Regions from separate parts of the Kribbella sp. NPDC026611 genome, predicted to be linked through region 2. Evidence: riboswitches for the same ligand, from Rfam matches in the RefSeq annotation. Region 2 holds a riboswitch; the other holds the start of a gene.
What was found. Region 2 has a riboswitch for thiamine pyrophosphate ahead of thiC (phosphomethylpyrimidine synthase ThiC). Riboswitches for the same ligand answer to the same signal wherever they lie in the genome.
Positions count from the first base shown of each region.

Region 1 (6,874 bases), 790 kb from region 2:
ATCGGCGCGGCCGGCCCGGGTCCGTCGTACCTGGACCAGGGATCGGGCGGTCCGGAGAACGACTTCACCAACCGGAACACGACCTTCATGACCTGGAACCTGCTGCACCTCGCCCGGATGCTCAAGGACGCCGGCGGTGTCCCGGCGCACGGCAACCAACGCTCCGAGTGGGACGCGGGCTGCCGCTTCGACTTCGAGAACCCCGAATACCGCTGAGGATCGGGAGGGGGAGATGCCGGACGTTGGGTTCACCAACCTGTTCGCGGTTGCCCTGATCGCGTTGCTGGCCCCGCTGCTGCTGGGGCTGGCTCCGCGGCTCCGGGTGCCCGCGGTGGTGCTGGAGATCGTGGCCGGCATCGTGGTTGGGCCGCACGGCCTCGGCCTGGTGGACGTGGACCTGGCGGTGCAGATCGTCGCGCTGCTGGGCCTGGCGTTCCTGCTCTTCCTGGCCGGGCTGGAGATCGACGTTCACCAGCTCCGCGGCCAGGTGCTGCGGCTCGCCGTCCTGGGCTACCTGGTGACTCTGGTGCTGGGCGGAGCGGCCGGGGCAGCGTTCTCGGCCGTCGGCTGGGTGCACAGCGCGCTGCTGGTCGCCGTCACGCTCTCCGCTACTTCACTGGGACTGGTCGTTCCGGTGCTCAAGGACGCGGGCCAAGTGGACGGGTCGGTAGGCCAGTTCACCATCGCGGCAGCGTCGGTAGCCGACTTCGCGGCGGTCCTGCTGCTCTCCCTGGTCTTCTCGACCGAGGGCGGTAGCGCGGGCGAGCGACTGATCATGGTCGGTCTCTTCGCGGTATTGGTCGTGGTGACCGGGGTCGTCGTGGCCACGGCCGGACGATCGCGCCGGATCGGCCTGGTGCTGCTGCGGCTCCAGGACACCACCGCCGAGATCCGGGTGCGCGCCGCGGTGCTGCTGCTCGTCGCTTTCGTGGCGTTGGCCGCGCAGTTCGGCCTGGAGACCATCCTCGGCGCCTTCCTGGCCGGGGCGGTCGTCGGACTGGTCGACCGCAGCGACGACTCGCATCCGCGCTTCCGGATCAAGCTGGAGGCGCTCGGCTACGGCTTCCTGATCCCGGTGTTCTTCGTCACGAGTGGCCTGCGGCTGGACCTGGGTGGATTGTTCGCCGACACCGCCGCTTTGCTGCGGGTACCGCTGTTCCTGGTCGCATTGCTGGTCGTTCGCGGCGTACCGGCGTACCTCTCAGTGCGCACGCTCGGCGTACGGTCGTCGACGGCGGCCGGACTGCTGCAGGCCACGTCGCTGCCGTTCATCGTGACCGCGACCCAGATCGGCGTGGCCACCGGCCTGATGAGCCCGGTGACCGCCGCCGCGCTGGTCTGCGCCGGGCTGCTGTCCGTCCTGCTGTTTCCGGCTGCCGCGCTCGCCTTGCTCAGGCGGCCGGACGACGCGGCCCGATCCGCCCCAGAAGCACCGCGGCCAGCATCGAAATGACGATCGAGGTGTACGTCGCACCGAGCCAGCCGGGCACCGGTTGGTGGTCGAAGAGGGCCTGCTGGATCTTCGTCCAGAACGGGGACCAGCCGGCGACGGTACCGGGGTTCACCAGCTGGTAGGCGATGAAGCCGATCAGCCACGCAAGCGTCGGCTGCCAGCGGAACTTCGCCGTACCGGACACGTCCCACTGCATCTTGCTGACCACGAAGAAGTCCGCGATCGCGACCGCGAACAACGGGACGAAGACCGAGCCGATCAGGTACAGGAACTGCGTGTAGTTGCCGAGGTCGACCAGCAGTGCGATGCCGGTGGCGATGATGCCGATGGCCACCGAGATCCAGCGCCGGTCGACGTGACCGATCAGGTTGTGGGCCGCCATCGTGGTCGAGTAGACGTTGGCGTACGCCTCGTCGACCTCGTCCACCAGCAGTACGAGCAGCGCGATCGCGCCGGCCGGCAGGGTGACCAGTGCGGTGATCACGTCCTCGCTGTTGGTCTGCAACGTCGCGACGGCGACCACACCGAGGGCGTAGTACCCGATGGCGGCCAGGCCGTAGCCGAGCGCGGAGCCGGCGAAGGCTGCCTTGTTGGTGCGCGAGTGGCGGGTGTAGTCGGCGGCCAGCGGTGCGAACGAGACCACCCCGGCGGCGGCCAGGTCCACCGCGGGCCAGAAGCCGAACACGCTGTCCTGCGGGAGGTCGTGCACGGGTTTGCCGAGCACCTGGACGAACAGGTAGACGGAGGCGGCCAGCACGAGCCAGACCATGAACTTCCGCAGTACCTTCACGCTGCCGAGCGGCCGGACCGCCATCGTGGTGGCGATGAGCCCGGCCAGCACCACGAACAGCCAGCGCCAGCGCTCGCTCGTCACGGCGACCGCGGCCTGCGAGATCACGATGATCTCCATCGTCGCCCAGCCGACGTTCTGCGCGATGTTGAGCACGGTCGGCACCGTCGAGCCGCCGCGACCGAACATGCCGCGGAGACTCGCCATCGCCGGTGCGCCGGTGTGGGAGCCGAAGACGGCCGCGCCGCCGAGCACCAGCGCACCGATGCCGCAGCCGACGACGACCGCGAGCAGGCCCTGCCAGAGCGAGCCGGTGTACGCCGCGACGAGCGCGCCGGTCACCGGTCCGAACAGCGAGATGCCGAAGTTGCCCCAGAGCGTGAACTGGTCGAGGAAGCCAAGGGTCCGCGGGGCGTCCGTGGTCAGGACGAGCGGCGCCTCGGTGCTGCCGGCAGGACGAACAGCGGTATCGGTCATCAGTGACCCCAATCCCTACGCCGGCATTACCCGGTCAGGTTCAGGCGGTCGGCGACCCAGCTGTCGCCCTCTCAGCCCGCGCATCCTCGGTGCGAGCTCCCGCAAAGGTTGTGCAGTCAATATAACTGCTGTCGCCCGCTAGGGGAGACTGGCTGCTCGTTCTATGAGCGCCGCGACCTCGGGGCCGTTGGTGGCGATCGGTACGTGCGAACCCGTCTCGAGCGTGCGGGCCTCGCCGTGGCTGAGCGTGGCCAGGCGCTCGACCCACTCCGCGGTCGACATCAGGTCATGCTTGCCGCGGATGATGACAACCGGCTGCCGCACCCGGGAGATGACCTCGGCGAGGTCGTGCTGCCGCGAAGCCTCACCCGCTCGGGCCATCGCGGGGAGGCCGGTGCGGGCGTACTGCGGGGTGACGCTGCGGATCAGCTTCGGTACGTCCGGGATCGCGGAGCCGACCAGGCGGACGGCGCGATCCACCCAGCTCGACATGGTGGCGTCACCGGCCGGTGCGACCAGGACGAGCGCGTGGACGAGCTCGGGATACCGGACGGCGGTCTCGACGATGATCTGGCAGCTGGCCGAGTGGCCGACCAGGACGGACTTCTCCCGGACCTTGTCGGCCAGCGCGACGGCGAGCGCCTTCGGGTGCAGGTCCTCGCGCGAACCGGCCGGTTCGCCGTACCCGGGGAGGGTGACCACGTGGTACGGCGTGATCAGGTGCTCGACCGTCCTGGCGTACGACTCGGGGCCGAGGCCCAGACCCGGCACCAGGATTACGGGTGCGCTCACTCCCAGGGCGCTTTGGTCGGCGGCCCCTGGACGACCGGGTTCGGTACGTCGGGCTTGAGCTCGCGGTACCCGAGGAAGAGGCCGGCGGCGAGGATCAGCAGCCCGATCCCACCCCAGCCGTACGCCGTCGGCAACCGGTGGATCGAGCCGTCGATCCCGCCGAGGCCGGTGGAGAGCACCATGATGATCCAGACCAGGATCGGGATCACCGACACGGCGACGAGCAGGATCCCGCCGAGTTCAACGGGGTCGGGTTGGCGGCCCGCCTTGCGCCGGGCGAGGATGTCGCGTCCCCACATCACCAGCGCGGCCGCGCCTACTACCACGAGCAGCAGCTGTCCGATGGTGTCGATCACGTCGGTCCGCAGCGGATGGTTGAGCGGCGAGCCGGGCGCTTGAGAGATCTCCCTCAGCGAGACTCGCTGGACGGTTGCTACCAGCAGGCCGTAGAAGCCGGCAACCACTGCGGCCAGCACTACTACCCTCGCGGCTCTAGGGTCGCGGGGAGCTGTCTGCTCGCGTCCGTAGGTCGGCAGCTCATGCTGCTGCGGGTGGGCCGGGGCGCCGTAGGGCGTCCCTTGGCGATAGACCGGGGGCTGGACGTAGGCCTGGCCCGGGCCCATCGGGCCTGGCCCTAACTGGCTTGGACCGAGCGCGTGCCCTGGTCCTACTGGCTGGCCTGGTTGCATCGGCTGACCATGTTGTATCGGCTGGCCTGCGGGCGGCGGGCTTGCGGGTGCCTGGGCCGGCGCTGGTGGCTGGCCTGAGACTGTCCAGCCCTGGCTGGAACACTGCCCGGGAGGGGTGCCGTAGGGCTGGGGCGGGGCGTACGGGAACTGCTCGTCGGGCGGATGCGGCCCCGAGTACGTACCACCGCCGTACGGTGCCGGCGGAGCGTAGTGATGGTCCTCAGTGGGCTCTGCTGCCCGTTCGGGCTCGTCGCGGCCGTACGTCGGGAAGTCCTGTGATGACATCGCGTCCTCCTCCCGTCGTACCCCAGTTTCTCAGGTCGCCTTGATCGTCGGCCAGGCATTCGGCAGGCAGCCGGCCAGCCCCTTCGTCTGCTGCATCATCACCGGTGCCGGGGTCTTCACCCGCGTACACGTCGAGTGCCCATGCCCAAGCGCGTGCCCGACCTCGTGGTTGACGAGGTAGCTGCGGTAGAGCTCGACCTGCCCGTGGTACGCCGGAATCGCGTACATCCACCGCTTGGCGTTCAGCACGACCCGGTTCTCGACCCGGCACGACACCTCACCACCAGTGTCGAGCGGCAGACACAGCTTGTCCGTCAACGTCGGCGTCGCCAAAATAATCCGGAGCTGCGCGTCGGCCCGATCCGTCCGCTCGAACCTGACCGGATGCACCGCCTGCCACCCACGCGGATCCGTCAACGTCTTGTGAATAGCCGCCGCCACCGCGGCCCCGTTCACCGACAACCCCTGCTCGATCTCCACCCGATAAGTCAGCTTCCCCCGCACCCCCGTGGCTTTGTTGCTCCCCGCCACCACAGCCAACTTCCCCGAAGAAACACTGAAATTAGGCCTAGCCGCCTTCGGCCCCCGAGCCAAGGTAGGAGCCGGCCGCAACGGAGTAGTAAACCGCTGCGTAGGCGCAGCCACAGTCGCAGGCCCCGGCGTCACGACCGGCGTAGGTGTCCCGACCGGCGCGCTGGACACCCGCGCACTCGGCACACCAGCCCCCGCCTCAGCCGCCAAACTGACCCGACGCGCCACCTCAGGGTGAGCCACTACCCCAGTCCCCACCACAGCCAACGCAGTGACCGCAACCCACTGCCCTCGGTAGGACTTCCGCCGCCCGTGCCGAGACCTCACACGCCGCCGCCTACCCATACCAAGACCCTATCGACTCCACCGACCCCACGAAAGGCCCCTCCCACCAACGATCCGTTGGCCACCACATACATCCACCACCGAAGCGCCGACTCCACCAGCACAGAGGCCAAGCAAGACCTTTACGGATTACCTGGCTCAGGGACCATCAACGCGAATGAGCTTCGCTTCTGCAGGACGGAGGTCTACGCTCCACACTTGTTCTGACCGGCCGCCGGAAGCGGTTCGGCAAGCGGAGCGGTGGCGATCAGGGAGCAATGTGGCGGCTGACGGGGGCGCATGGTCGGATGACGCTTTCATGCGCGCGCTGAGCAGCGCCGATCGTGGACCCGTGCACGAGTCAGCCCAGGTCATATTGAGGACAGCTCTGACCGGCGCGAAACCTGTTCTCGCAGCAACAACCAGCGGCCAAAACTATTGGATGAAGTGGCCTGGTAATCCCCACGGAAAGCTCTCGATGGTGCACGAAGTCGTCATCGGACGCCTGGGTACCCGCATTGGCGCGCCGGTGCGACCCGTCGCACTCATTGATGTCGATGCGGCTCTCGTCAGCGACCAGTACATCGATGGCTCGCGGCTACCGGCAGGTGTGTACGTCGGGTCTGAAGTACTGCGTGACGTTGAGGAACACACGAGGATCACTCGCGTCGGCCGAGACGGCAACGCGGCTCGGTTCGCCTTCTACCTCGCGCTCTGGGATCTCTGTCTCGGCAGTGACCTACAGCTCCTTTATCACCTCGCGGAGCACCACCAGGTCTGGTCGATCGACCATGGTCTGTGGTTCGACAGTCTCGAGGGCGACTGGACACCTGAGCACCTGGCGGGACGCGCCAACGAGCCATGGCCTTGGCCGCCGGACATCGACGTGCGGGCACTCGAGGCGCAGGCACTTCGGAGCGCGGCGGACGCGGTTGACGATCTGTCGTGTGCTGATCTGGCCGAGGTGATGAGGCACGTGCCGCTACAGTGGGGAGTTGCAGACGACGCCCTCCGCACGCTGGCCAAGTTCGTCCACGGACGTCGAGGTCTGGTAGCGCAGAGGTTGCGGGAAGCGGTTGGAGATCGCCCGTGAAAGGGGGCCACGTGCGCTACGACTACTGGGTCATCCGTTACGTGCCAGACCCGATTCGCGGTGAGTTCGTCAACATTGCCGTTATTGCCGGACGAGGCGAGGACTGGCGGTTCCGTCGGGTCGGGAATCTCGGGAGGGCGTCACGCCTCGGCGGGTCTGCAGTCATGACAGATTCGTTCATGAAGCGGATCGAAGACGCGATCAACCTCCGCCTCGATGCCGTCCAATCGTTGCTGCCGTCGGATCCGTCGCTGTTGGGCAAGGGCGACATCGAAGATCTCCGGGTTCGGATGAACAACATCGTTCAGCTGTCAGAGGCGCGGCCAGTGTTGGCGAGCTCAGCTGAAGAGGCGGCAAACCTGGCCTTCGAACTCATGATCGTGGACACGGACTCGGCAGTGAACCACCGCTCCAGAACCAAGGTGGTGAACACGCTGCGC
Region 1 covers NZ_JBEZYC010000003.1:74,693-81,566, reverse strand. The annotation lists gene AB0E69_RS12190 (flavodoxin family protein) at 1-216, shown strand, start outside; gene AB0E69_RS12185 (cation:proton antiporter) at 233-1,453, shown strand; gene AB0E69_RS12180 (cytosine permease) at 1,392-2,720, opposite strand; TPP riboswitch at 2,716-2,833, opposite strand; gene AB0E69_RS12175 (alpha/beta hydrolase) at 2,859-3,512, opposite strand; gene AB0E69_RS12170 (hypothetical protein) at 3,509-4,135, opposite strand; gene AB0E69_RS12165 (DUF3152 domain-containing protein) at 4,517-5,362, opposite strand; gene AB0E69_RS12160 (HipA family kinase) at 5,622-6,434, shown strand; gene AB0E69_RS12155 (DUF3037 domain-containing protein) at 6,446-6,874, shown strand, end outside.
Region 1: it holds a riboswitch for thiamine pyrophosphate, as region 2 does, so the genes downstream of both, AB0E69_RS12180 (cytosine permease) here and thiC (phosphomethylpyrimidine synthase ThiC) in region 2, are expected to answer to the same signal.

Region 2 (6,874 bases):
AAAAGCACAACGTCGTACTGACCAATTCATCACGACGCGATACGTTGACCCGGGCGGATGCCGCGTCAACCGGTTGTCCCCTCTAGCATGTTCACGGTTTGTCCCTCGTTCACCCGGAGATTGAAGTGCCGTTACGTCTGCGTCCGAACGACCCGACGTTCTACGACCTTTTCACCGAGGCCGCCAACCACCTCGTGGACGGTTCCCGGATCCTCGCCGAGCTGCTCGGCAGCGCGGCCGGTACCGGCCTGGCCTCGAGCCACCAGATCGCCGCCCAGATGAAGGACGCGGAGCACGCGGCCGACGAGACCACCCACTCGATCATCCGCCGGGTGAACTCGACCTTCGTCACCCCGTTCGACCGGGAGGACATCTACCGGCTGGCCTCCGCCCTCGACGACGTCATGGACTTCATGGAGGAGGCCGTCGACTCGGTCCACCTGTTCAAGCTGGACCACCTGCCGGAGGAGATCGCCGAGCAGATCGAAGTACTCCAGCGGGCGGCCCGGCTGACCGCCGACACCATGCCCCGGCTGCGCACGATGAAGGATCTGGCCGAGTACTGGATCGAGATCAACCGGCTGGAGAACACCGGCGACGCGGTGCACCGGCGGCTGATCGCCAAGCTGTTCAGCGGCGAGTACGACGCGCTGACGGTGATGAAGGTGAAGACCGTGGTCGATCTGCTCGAGGCCGCGATCGACGCGTTCGAGTCCGTCGCCAACACGGTCGAGCAGATCGCCGTCAAGGAGAGCTGAGCGTGGAGTTCACGCTCGTCATCGCCGTCGTCGTCATCGCGCTGGCCTTCGACTACACCAACGGCTTCCACGACGCCGCCAACGCGATCGCGACCTCGGTCTCCACCCGGGCGCTGACCCCGCGGGTGGCGCTCGCGATGGCAGCGATCTTCAACTTCCTCGGCGCGCTGGCCGGCACCGAGGTGGCCGAGACCGTCGGCAAGGGCATCATCAGCGCACCGGCCGGCCAGCACGGGCTGGTGATCGTGATCGCGGCGCTGATCGGTGCGATCACCTGGAACCTGATCACCTGGTACTTCGGCCTGCCCAGCTCCTCGTCGCACGCGCTGATCGGCGGCCTGGTCGGCGCCGGACTGGCGTCCAGCAGCGTGGTGCTGTGGTCGGGCATCGTCGACAAGGTCGTCATCCCGATGGTGCTGTCGCCCGCGGTCGGGTTCGCCGGCGCGTTCCTGCTGATGCTGGCGATCCTCTGGGTGTTCCGGAACCGGAACCCCGGCCGGACGACGCGCGGCTTCCGGATGGCGCAGTCGCTGTCGGCCGCGGCGATGGCACTCGGGCACGGCCTCCAGGACGCGCAGAAGACGATGGGCGTGATCTTCCTGGCCCTGCTCACCACCGGTCACGCCGACAAGGCCGACGGCATCCCGCTCTGGGTGAAGATCTCAGCGGCGACCGCGATCTCGCTCGGCACCTACTCCGGTGGCTGGCGGATCATGCGGACCCTCGGCCGCCGGATCATCCACCTGGACCCGGCGCGCGGCTTCGCCTCCGAGGTGGTCGCCGCGGCCGTCCTGTACGTGATGGCCATCGCGCTGCACGCGCCGGTCTCGACGACGCACACCATCACTTCGGCGGTGATGGGAGCGGGTGCGACCAAGCGTTTGTCCGCGGTCCGCTGGGGGGTCGCGAAGGGCATCGTCACCGCGTGGGTGCTGACCATTCCGGCCGCCGGCCTGGTCGCTGCCGGTTGTTACGTACTTGCCCACCTGATCTTGGAGTAACTGCCGAACCGGTTCATTCAGAATTCACTCACCGGGCCTACGGTCGATCGACGCTGTAGACCGTCCGCCTAGGGAAGTGATCCTGATGGACCTGTCCTTCCTCGTCGTCGTGGTCGTCATCACCGCGTTGGTGTTCGACTTCACCAACGGGTTCCACGACACGGCCAACGCGATGGCGACCTCGATCGCCACCGGTGCGCTCAGACCGAAGGTCGCGGTGGCGGTCTCCGCCGTGCTGAACCTGGTCGGCGCGTTCATCTCGACGGAGGTGGCCAAGACGATCTCGAGCGGCATCGTCGACGACACCAAGGTGACCGTGCCGGTGATCTTCGGCGGCCTGGTCGGCGCCGTGCTGTGGAACCTGATGACCTGGTACGTCGGTCTTCCGAGCTCCTCGTCGCACGCGCTCTTCGGCGGCCTGATCGGTGCCACCTGGATCGCCTCCGGCAGCGGCGCCGTGCACTTCGGCACGGTCGTCCAGAAGATCATCATCCCGGCCGTCGCGGCGCCGATCGTGGCCGGCGTGGTCGCGCTGCTCGGCACCTACCTCGCTTACACGATCACCCGGCGGTCCCGGCAGGGCACGGTCAAGGAGGGCTTCCGGCTCGGCCAGATCGCGTCCGCCTCGCTGGTCTCGCTGGCCCACGGCACGGGTGACGCGCAGAAGACGATGGGTGTCATCACGCTGGTGCTGATCACCTCCGGCAGCCTGGCCTCGGGCTCGAAGCCGCCGCTCTGGGTCATCCTGGCAGCCGGTCTGGCGATCGCCGCCGGTACCTACCTGGGTGGCTGGCGGATCATCCGGACCATGGGCAAGGGCCTGGCCGAGATCGAGTCGCCGCAGGGCTTCGCCGCGGAGACCAGCTCGACTGCCGTGCTGCTGGCGTCGTCCCACCTCGGCTTCCCGCTGTCGACCACGCAGGTCTGCTCGGGCAGCATCCTCGGCGCCGGCCTTGGTAAGCGGCTGGCAGAGGTGCGCTGGACCGTCGCCGGCCGGATGGCCGTCGCCTGGCTGCTCACGCTGCCGGCCGCCGCTCTCGTCGGCGCGCTGTCCGGCCGGGTGGCCAACTCCGGCAACTGGGGCGTGGTGGTCATCGCGGTCCTCGCGGTCGCGATCGGCGGCGCCATCTACTGGGCCTCCCGGCGCAACTCGGTGACGTCGGACAACGTGAACGAGTACCCGACCACCACACCGGCCACCAGCCCGGCCGCGGCGGCCTGAGAGGAGCACGGCAATGCACATCAAATGGGGTGCGCTCGGTGAGGTGGCGATCGTCAGCCTGCTCTTCGGAGTCGGCCTGGCCGTCCTGTTCTCGCTCGGCATCAGCGCGATGGCGCGGCGCGCGGTCGCGATCGACAACAACAAGCAGCCGTCGGTGATGGACACCGGCGTCGCGGCGCTCTGCTTCGCGGCCTGCTTCGCAGCGGTCCTCTACGGCCTCTACCTGATCATTCCGCAGTTCCACTGAGGTTCGCTGAGTTCCGCTAGGTTCCACTGCCGTAGCGGAGGTACGGCGGGGCAGTCTGGCGGCTGCCCCGCCGTACGGTCTTTCAGCGGTTCCAGCGCCGTACCGACTTGGCGACGTCCTTGGCGCGGATCGAGCCGAGGTTGTACTCCCACGCGGCCAGCAGGCGGTCGCCCAGCACCTCCGCGTCCAGGTAGGTCTTCGGCCGTACTGCGACCGCCCACGTCGCCGCGGCGGCGTGCCCCTGCTGGAAGAGCAGGTGGTTCACCGTCGCCTGGATCCGGCGCTCGTTCTCGCCCTCCAGGCCGTCCGAGGCCCACTCCTGCAGGATCGACGCGTCATCGGCGGTCATCCGGGCCAGGTAGGTCAGCGGACCGCGCCAGAAGCCCTTCGGGCCGATGGTGTCCAGGCTCTCCAGCGGGAACCAGCCGTTCTGGTGGCGCCGGCCGTTCACCGCGGACTCGATCTCACGCGCTCGGTCGATAGGAAGACCTCGGGTCGCCCAGTCGACGAAGAACGCGCCGGCATCGGGGAGATGCTCGGCGACGTGCGGCGCCACTGTCAGCGTGCCCGGGTCGAACAGGTGCAGTTCTTCCGGTGTATCGATCAAAATTGTTCCCCGCCCCGCCTGAGTCGGCGAGCCCGCCCGGCTCGCAACACAGGGACCCCCCAGGTTCCTGCTCCGTCAACGACTGCCTTAGTACCGTCGTACCCCCTTGGTGGTCAAGGTCTTGTCCGCTCAGCGCTGCGCGCGTTTCGCCGCCCGCCGGGCGAGTTCCTCCTGGTCGAGCCGCTCCGCTTCCTCGGGTGTCGGCGCGCCACCGCCGTACGCCGCCGGCAGCCACCACGCGCCGGCAGGCTGCTCCGGGTACGCGCGGATGGTCTCGTCGAGCATCCCGGCCATCGTCGTCCGGAGCTGTGCGGTCGCCTCGGTGGGATCGTCGTCAGCGGTGACCTTCATCGGCTCGCCGACGGTGATCGCGATCGTGCGATGCCGGGAGAAGTCCCGCGGATGGTCCTTGGTGAGCATCCGCTGGGTGCCCCACAGGATCATCGGGACGATCGGTACGCCGGCCTCCGCGGCCAGCCGGACCGTGCCGGACTTGAACTCCTTCAGCTCGAACGAGCGGCTGATCGTCGCCTCCGGGAACACCCCGACCACCTCACCGGCGGCGAGGTACTCCAGGGCCTGCTGGTACGACGCGGCGCCCGCCTCCCGGTCCACCGGGATGTGGTGCATGCCGCGCATCAGCGGACCGGAGTACCGGTTGCGGAAGAGCGAGTCCTTGGCCATGAAGCGGACCAGCCGCTTGCTCGGCAGCGCGCCGTATCCGCCGAGGATGAAGTCGACGTAGCTGATGTGGTTGAGGGCGATCACCGCGCCACCAGTCCGCGGTACGTGCTCGGTCCCGGTCATCCGGAGCCGCAGGTCCAGCACCTTGAACGCGGTCCTCGCGAACGCGACGACGGGCGGGTACACGAGATCTCGCATGCCCCGAACCTATCGGCTTCGTCTAGGGTGTCCAGTGACAACTTGAGATCGCGGGAGCTCGCACCGTAGTGGGCTGAGAGGGCGGCTGGACCAGGAATCGCACCTGGCCGGCGCCGCCGACCGCCGAACCTGTCCGGGTAATTCCGGCGTAGGGAGCACCAGCATGGTGAATGTCAGCACGATTCGTCCGGCCGTCACCACCGGCCCGATCTCGGGCTCGGAGAAGATCTACCGCGGGGAGCTGGACGTACCGGCCCGCCGGGTGCATCTGACCAACGGCGAGCACTTCGACCTCTACGACACGTCGGGTGTGTACACCGACGCGGCCGCGGAGATCGACCTGCAGGCCGGCCTGCCGGCCTTGCGGCGGGCCTGGATCGACGGCCGCGAGCCGCGGACCCAGCTCGGGTACGCGCGCGCCGGGGTGGTGACCGAGGAGATGAGGTACGTCGCCGTCCGCGAGGGCGTCGACCCGGAGTTCGTCCGGTCGGAGGTGGCGCGCGGCCGCGCAATCATCCCGGCGAACCGGCGGCACCCGGAGAGCGAACCGATGATCATCGGGAAGAAGTTCCTGGTGAAGGTGAACGCGAACATCGGCAACTCGGCCGTTTCGTCGTCGATCGAGGAAGAGGTCGAGAAGCTGGTCTGGGCGACCCGGTGGGGCGCGGACACGGTGATGGACCTGTCCACCGGCAAGAACATCCACGAGACGCGCGAGTGGATCCTGCGCAACTCACCGGTGCCGATCGGGACGGTTCCGCTGTACCAGGCGCTGGAGAAGGTGAAGGGCGATCCGGCCGAGCTGTCCTGGGAGGTGTACCGCGACACGGTGATCGAGCAGTGCGAGCAGGGTGTGGACTACATGACCGTGCATGCCGGCGTACTGCTGCGGTACGTGCCGCTGACCGCGCGGCGGATCACCGGGATCGTGTCGCGGGGCGGGTCGATCATGGCGGCCTGGTGTCTCGCGCACCATCAGGAATCGTTCCTGTACACGCATTTCGCGGAGCTGTGCGCCATCCTGCGGGAGTACGACGTGACGTTCTCGCTGGGCGACGGGCTGCGGCCGGGGTGCATCGCGGATGCGAACGACGCGGCGCAGTTCGCCGAGCTGCGCACGTTGGGAGAGCTGACCCGGGTGGCCTGGGAGCACGACGTACAGGTGATGATCGAGGGTCCGGGGCACGTGCCGATGCACAAGATCGCGGAGAACGTGCAGCTCGAGGAGGAGCTGTGCGGGGAGGCGCCGTTCTACACTTTGGGGCCGTTGGCAACCGATGTGGCACCGGCGTACGACCACATCACGTCGGCGATCGGCGCGGCGCAGATCGGCTGGCTGGGTACGGCGATGCTCTGCTACGTCACGCCGAAGGAGCATCTCGGGCTGCCGGACCGCGACGACGTCAAGACCGGCGTGATCACGTACAAGATCGCTGCCCACGCGGCCGATCTGGCCAAGGGGCACCCGGGCGCGCAGGACTGGGACGACGCGTTGTCGAGGGCAAGGTTCGAGTTCCGCTGGGAGGACCAGTTCAACCTGTCGCTGGACCCGGACACGGCGCGGTCCTTCCACGACGAGACGCTGCCGGCCGAGCCCGCGAAGACGGCACACTTCTGCTCGATGTGCGGGCCGAAGTTCTGCTCGATGCGGATCACGGCTGATGTCCGCGCGTACGCCGAGGAGCACGGGCTGACCTCGACCGAGGCGATCGAGGCCGGGTTCGCCGAGATGTCGGAGACGTTCAAGGCCGCGGACAGCAAGTTGTACCTGCCGTTGGCCGAGTGAGATTTCGGTCCTCCCGGCAGGCTGAGGTGTCTGCCGGGAGGGTCTCACGCGTTGACTCTCGGTGAAGCCGCGGCATGCGTCGAGATGCCGGGCCGGCTGGTTTGAGCGGAAAATTGGAGGATCGGCGGCCACCGGGGCGATCACTGGGAGTGATCGGCTGAACCGATTCAGGTTTTATCCTTCACTCAGCGTGAATAAGACTGTAGCCTTAAGACCGGTGAACTTCTCTGGTCCGGAAGCTCGGAGTCCGGAAGTTCGGAAGGATGGTGGCGGTGATGGTCTTCGTTCTCACGGTAGATCAGCGCGGCAGCCGAAGCATGAGCGATCTCGTACCCGAGCTGCTGAACTCCCTGAACCGCCGGCCGCGGCGG
Region 2 covers NZ_JBEZYC010000003.1:861,748-868,621, forward strand. The annotation lists gene AB0E69_RS16075 (DUF47 family protein) at 126-758, shown strand; gene AB0E69_RS16080 (inorganic phosphate transporter) at 761-1,759, shown strand; gene AB0E69_RS16085 (inorganic phosphate transporter) at 1,845-2,981, shown strand; gene AB0E69_RS16090 (hypothetical protein) at 2,995-3,228, shown strand; gene AB0E69_RS16095 (hypothetical protein) at 3,311-3,835, opposite strand; gene AB0E69_RS16100 (lysophospholipid acyltransferase family protein) at 3,965-4,717, opposite strand; TPP riboswitch at 4,758-4,889, shown strand; gene thiC (phosphomethylpyrimidine synthase ThiC) at 4,881-6,503, shown strand; gene AB0E69_RS16110 (transposase) at 6,821-6,874, shown strand, end outside.